Roseateles amylovorans: one gene and its partner. The protein of the gene in region 1 binds, or shares a complex with, the protein of each later gene. Links are inferred from orthologs where the notes say so. Each region holds a gene or a part of one and is shown on either strand. Other genes may lie near its edges. The genes, in order: metK and groL.

What was found.
Region 2: the proteins of metK (region 1) and groL are in contact, whole or in part, in a cryo-EM structure (PDB 8P4O), measured with the Escherichia coli proteins. The link is inferred for Roseateles amylovorans from one-to-one orthologs.

The regions. Positions count from the first base shown.
Region 1 is NZ_CP104562.2:823,285-826,482, forward strand. What follows is about bases 179-3,058. They hold metK (methionine adenosyltransferase), read right to left. Parts: upstream 2,268-3,058; coding sequence 1,089-2,267; downstream 179-1,088. Other genes in these bases: N4261_RS03605 (GGDEF domain-containing response regulator), read right to left, coding at 179-975; N4261_RS03615 (LpxL/LpxP family acyltransferase), read left to right, coding at 2,424-3,058. Outside these bases: more of N4261_RS03605, read right to left, coding at 1-178; more of N4261_RS03615, read left to right, coding at 3,059-3,198. UniProt on the Escherichia coli protein: Catalyzes the formation of S-adenosylmethionine (AdoMet) from methionine and ATP.
Region 2 is NZ_CP104562.2:1,265,958-1,269,174, forward strand. What follows is about bases 7-2,905. They hold groL (chaperonin GroEL), read right to left. Parts: upstream 2,326-2,905; coding sequence 688-2,325; downstream 7-687. Other genes in these bases: N4261_RS05490 (DUF1631 domain-containing protein), read right to left, coding at 7-472; groES (co-chaperone GroES), read right to left, coding at 2,508-2,798. Also shown: more of N4261_RS05490, read right to left, coding at 1-6; N4261_RS05505 (H-NS histone family protein), read right to left, coding at 3,008-3,217.

The DNA of each region.
Region 1 (3,198 bases):
GTCCATCTGCATCTCGTAGCTGAAGAAGCGGTTCCGGCCGGTGGACTTGGCGTTGTAGAGCGCGTCATCCGCCCGCAGGATCAGGCCTTCGGCGCTGGTGCTTTCATCCGGCAGGCAGGTGGTGATGCCGCCGCTGAGGGTGATGCTGGCGCCGGTCGGGGAATCCGGATGCGGAATCGCCGCCAGCTCGATGGTGCGGATCAGCGCCCGGGCATAAGTCATCGCACCGGAGCGTGGCGTGTTGGGCAGCACCAGCGCGAATTCCTCGCCGCCGTAGCGGCCGGCGCAGTCGCTCGGGCGGCGGCAGGTTTCCTTCAGCAACTGCGCCACGCGGCGCAGGCAGGCATCACCGGCCACATGGCCGGCGGTGTCGTTGTAGCGTTTGAAGTGGTCCACATCGCACAGCACCAGGGTCAGCGGCTTGGCCTCGCGGCGGGCGAGTTCCAGCTCCTGCTGCAGCCGGGCATCGAGCGCGCGGCGGTTCATCAGCCCGGTGAGGGCGTCGACGGTGGAGAGCTTCTCCAGCTGCGCATTGGCGGTGCGCAGCTCTTCGGACATCTTCACCAGCCGCTGCCGCATCTGGGCCAGACGCTGCATGGCCCGCAGCTTGGCATGCAGGATCATCGGCGAGACCGGCTTGACGAGGTAGTCGTCCCCGCCGGATTCGATGCCCTTCCAGACATCCGCCGCCTGGTTGAACTGGGACAGGAAGATGATCGGCGTCCAGCCGCCGGGCTCGGCCGCGCGCATTTCGCGGGCGGTCCAGTAGCCGTCCTGGCCCGGCATTTCCACATCCATCAGCACGATGTCGGGCCGATAGCGGCGGAACAGCTCCAGCGCCCAGGAAGCGCTGTCGGCTTCCAGCACCCGATGGCCGACCCGGTCCAGTTCGGCGGTCAAGGCCACGCGGGTGGCGCTCTGGTCGTCGACGATCAGGATGGTCAGCGGCGCGGGTGTGGAGGGCGTCGGGCTCATCCCGCGATTGTGCCGGGGCCACAATGAAACGGGCCGCCAGAGGCGGCCCGGAGTGGGGGGGAAGTCGCGGTGCTTCGTGGCAAAACACCGGGCCTGCGCAGCAGGCGACGAACTTACAGCCCGGCGGCGGCGCGCAGCGCCTTCGCCTTGTCGGTGCGCTCCCACGAAAACTCGGGCTCTTCACGACCGAAGTGACCGTAGGCCGCCGTCTTCGTGTAGATCGGACGCAGCAGATCCAGCATCTGGATGATGCCCTTCGGACGCAGGTCGAAGTGCTCGTTGACCAGCGCGGCGATCTGCTCGTCGGGGATGACACCGGTGCCTTCCGTGTAGACCGTCACATTCATCGGACGGGCCACGCCGATCGCATAGGCGACCTGGATCTGGCACTGGCGCGCCAAGCCGGCGGCCACGATGTTCTTGGCCACATAGCGGGCGGCGTAGGCGGCAGAGCGGTCCACCTTCGTCGGATCCTTGCCCGAGAACGCGCCACCGCCGTGCGGGCAGGCGCCGCCGTAGGTGTCGACGATGATCTTGCGACCGGTCAGGCCGCAATCGCCCTGCGGGCCGCCGATGACGAAACGACCGGTCGGGTTGACCAGGTATTTCGTGTCCTGCAGCCATTCCTTGGGCAGCACCGGCTTGATGATTTCCTCGATGACCGCCTCGTAGAACTCCGGCTTCATCTTGTCGCCCAACGACATCTCGGGCGCATGCTGGGTGGACAGCACCACGGTGTCCACGCTGTGCGGCTTGCCGTTGACGTAGCGCATCGTCACCTGGCTCTTGGCGTCCGGCCGGAGGAACGGCAGGCGGCCGTCCTTGCGCAACTGGGCCTGGCGCTCCACCAGCCGGTGGGCGTAATAGATGGGCGCCGGCATCAGTTCCGGCGTCTCGTCGCAGGCGTAGCCGAACATCAGGCCCTGGTCGCCGGCGCCGGTGTTGAGGTGGTCGTCGGACGCCTGGTCCACGCCCTGGGCGATGTCGTTGCTCTGCTTGTCGTAGGCCACCAGGACGGCGCAGCCCTTGTAGTCGATGCCGTACTCGGTGTTGTCGTAGCCGATGCGCTTGATGGTGTCCCGTGCGACCTGGATGTAATCCACATGCGCGTTGGTCGTGATCTCGCCGGCGAGGACGACCAGGCCGGTGTTGCACAGGGTCTCGGCGGCCACGCGGGAGCGGGGGTCCTGCGCGAGGATGGCATCAAGGATGGCGTCGGAGATCTGGTCGGCCACTTTATCGGGGTGGCCCTCAGAGACGGATTCCGAGGTGAAGAGGAAATCGCTTGCCAATTTAAACTCCTGTGTTCAGTCGTCGGCGTTGCCGTGCTGAGGAGTCAGGCGGCGAACGCTTTAGCGGGATTTATGAGTCGCCCCGCAAGTTGTCCAAATTAACTCGGCGACGAATTCATTATAGAAAAGAAGAAGGCGAAAGGCTGGGCAAGGTAGATGGGAAAACTAGCGACGCATGCAGCGATCGGACTCTTGTGGCTTTTGCACTGGTTGCCGCTGCGCTGGCTGGCCGCATTGGGCTGGGGATTGGGTGGGCTGCTCCACCGCGTGGCGGGCTCGCGGCGCCGGGTGGCGCTGCGCAACGTCGAGCTGTGCTTTCCGGACATGGCCGCGCCCGCCCGCGAGGCGCTGGTTCGGGAGCACTTCGGCTGGCTGGGCCGCAGCCTGCTGGAGCGCGGCCTGTTGTGGTTCGCCTCCGCCGAGCGGCTGCAGCGGCTCATGCGCATCGAGGGCAACATCAAGCTGTCCGAACAGGTGGACCGCCCGGTGATGTGGCTGATGCCGCACTTCGTGGGCCTGGACTGGATCGGCCCGGCGCTGATGCTCAACCAGTCGCGTCCCGGCGCCAGCATCTACCAGCGCCAGAGCAACCCGGTGGTGGACGACCGCCTGCGGCATGCGCGCTCGCGCTTCGGCGTGACCAAGCTGGTGGACCGGCATGAAGGCGTGCGCAGCGTGCTGCGCCACATCCGGGACGGCTACAGCTTCCTGAATCTGCCGGACATGGACTTCGGTCCCAAGGATTCCGCCTTCATCCCGTTCTTCGGCGTGCCGGCCAACACCCTGCTGGCACCGGCCAAGATCGCGCAGACGATGAAGATGGTGGTCCAGCCGGTGGTGGTGACCATGCTGCCCAAGGGCGAGGGCATTCTTGTGCGCGCCCATGACCCGCTGCCAGGCTACCCCAGCGGCGACCTGGAAGCGGACGCGC
Region 2 (3,217 bases), 440 kb from region 1 along the record:
CCAGATCCGCGCCTTCCAAGGCACGGGCCAGGGCATGGGCAAAGATCGCTGCGCGCAACGGGTTGTCGTTCTTCAGCGGACGGGCGATGCCGCGAAGGGCGGCAAAGAAGTTGCCGAGCTGATGCAACTCCGCCCGGCTTTGCTCTTCAATGGCCGAGATCACGCTGGCGATGGCCACATCCTTGAGCGCCTGACTCTCGTCGACCAGACTCAGCATGTCGGGGCTGCCGGCACGGCGGTCGCGATGCAGCGGATCGCCGCCGTCGCGCGAGACACGCAGCAGCAGGTTCAGGGAGCCTTCGAGGTCGGGACCGAACTGGGCTCGCCGCTTCGACCAGCCGGCCAGCAAGGCATGGTGTTCCAGACGGCTCTTGAGCTCGTCCTGGATGCCGTTGAACACCGCATGGGCCAGGGTGGGCACATGGGCCAGGGTCTCGTCGACCAGGGATTGAAGCGTAGGCGCTTGATGCATCTTGAGATTCAATTTACGCCTGCATTATGTGCGTCCCTGGATGCGGCGGCACCCCCGCCCCGGTGGGTGGAGCCCACCGCGAACAGGGTGGAGGTCTGCCGAGGGCGCGAAGTCGGTCGCGGGACAACGAAAAAGGGGCCGCTTTCGCGGCCCCTTCATGTCTCATGTCGAGGGCTGTGGAGCACTGGAGCGCGCTCTTCAGCCCCGGCGCGACATTACATGTCCATGCCCATGCCGCCCATGCCGCCCGGCATGGCCGGACCGGCGGACTCGTCCTTCGGCGATTCGGCGACCATGCACTCGGTCGTCAGCATCAGCGAAGCCACCGACGCGGCGTTCTGCAGCGCGGTACGGGTCACCTTGGTCGGATCCAGGATGCCCATCTCGATCATGTCGCCGTAGGTGCCGTTGGCCGCGTTGTAGCCGTGGTTGCCCTTGCCGGCCAGCACGGTGTTGACGACGACCGAGCTTTCTTCGCCGGCGTTGTAGACGATCTCGCGCAGCGGGGCTTCGATGGCCTTCAGGATCAGCTTGATGCCGGCGTCCTGGTCGGCGTTGTCGCCCTTGATCTCGCCAGCCGCTTGACGGGCACGCAGCAGGGCCACGCCGCCACCGGCGACGATGCCTTCTTCAACGGCAGCACGGGTCGCGTGCAGCGCGTCTTCCACGCGGGCCTTCTTTTCCTTCATCTCGACTTCGGTGGCAGCACCGACCTTGATGACGGCCACACCGCCGGCCAGCTTGGCCACGCGCTCTTGCAGCTTCTCGCGGTCGTAGTCGCTGGTGGCTTCCTCGATCTGCACGCGGATCTGCTTCACGCGGGCTTCGATGTCGCCGGCAGCGCCGTTGCCGTCGATGATGGTGGTGTTTTCCTTGCCCACTTCGACGCGCTTGGCTTGACCCAGGTCAGCCAGCGTGACCTTCTCGAGCGACAGGCCCACTTCCTCGGCGATCACCTTGCCGCCGGTCAGGATGGCGATGTCTTCCAGCATGGCCTTGCGACGGTCGCCGAAACCAGGCGCCTTCACAGCCACCACCTTCAGGATGCCGCGGATGGTGTTGACCACCAGGGTCGCCAGCGCTTCGCCGTCGACTTCCTCGGCGATGATCAGCAGCGGACGGCCGGCCTTGGCCACGGCTTCCAGCGTCGGCAGCAGGTCACGGATGTTGCTGACCTTCTTGTCGTAGAGCAGGACAAACGGGTTGTCCAGGATCGCCGACTGCTTTTCCGGGTTGTTGATGAAGTACGGCGACAGGTAGCCGCGGTCGAACTGCATGCCTTCGACGATGTCGAGCTCGTTGTCCAGGCTCTTGCCGTCTTCGACGGTGATCACGCCTTCCTTGCCGACCTTGTCCATCGCCTTGGCGATGATCTCGCCGACATCAGCGTCGCTGTTGGCGGAGATGGTGCCGACCTGGGCGATTTCCTTGGACGTGGTGGTGGCGCGCGAGGCGTTCTTCAGCTGCACGACCAGGGCCGAGACGGCCTTGTCGATGCCGCGCTTCAGGTCCATCGGGTTCATGCCGGCGGCCACGTACTTCATGCCTTCGCGCACGATGGCCTGGGCCAGCACGGTGGCGGTGGTGGTGCCGTCACCCGCGTTGTCCGAGGTCTTGGAAGCGACTTCCTTGACCATCTGGGCGCCCATGTTCTGCAGCTTGTCCTTGAGCTCGATCTCCTTGGCGACCGAGACACCGTCCTTGGTGACGGTGGGGGCGCCGAACGAGCGCTCGAGCACCACATTACGGCCCTTGGGGCCCAGCGTGACCTTGACCGCGTTGGCCAGGATGTTCACGCCTTCGACCATGCGAGCACGCGCTTCGCCGCCGAAGACAACGTCTTTTGCTGCCATATTGAATTCTCCGAATCAGTATTGGGTAGTTCAGCCCCACCCGACCTCACGCGCACTGGGCGTGAGGTCCGGTGTGGCGAGCGGTTCGCCGACCGGGCGCAACGCGCTGGGTGACGCGATCGACCCGAAGGTCGCCCTGTTCACCCGCGCTGCCCGACGACGCGGCCAACCGCGCTGTCGCCTTACTTGGCGATCACGGCGAAGAGGTCTTCTTCGCGCATGACGAGCAGTTCTTCGCCGTCGACCTTGACCGACTGGCCGCTGTACTTGCCGAACAGGACGCGATCGCCCACGGCGACGTTCAGGGCAATGAACTCACCCTTGTCATTGCGCTTGCCCGGGCCGACGGCCAGCACTTCACCCTGGTCGGGCTTTTCGGCGGCGTTGTCGGGGATGACGATGCCGGAGGCCGTCTTGGTTTCGTTTTCCAGGCGCTTGACGATCACGCGATCGTGAAGAGGACGCAGTTTCATCTGATCTCCTTGACTCTGTCGGACTTGATTCCTGGGCCCGCAGGGCAGTCATGCATGCCAGGCATGCATCGGCACCGCCGACCCATCACAAGAAATTGGCCCCGAGACCGAAGTCCGGGGCTGTTAGCACTCAACGATTGCGAGTGCTAGCAGCAACGGATTATAGGGACGGCTTGTGACGTTTCAAGGGTGGGGACCTGTTTTGACCCTCAGGTCGCATCGACCTTGAAGTCATCCCGGGCGCGGCCCTGGGCTTCGTAGTCGGACAGCCAGCGGGCCGGGCGACCGCGGCCGCTCCAGGTATTGGCCGGATTGGCCGGGTCCCGGTAGAGCACCGGGGCCGTGCCGTTGCGCTTGTCGGCGGCGTTGCGGCGGGGGGCCGCATACGGCTGCAGGGCTTCGATGGCTTCTTCCACCGA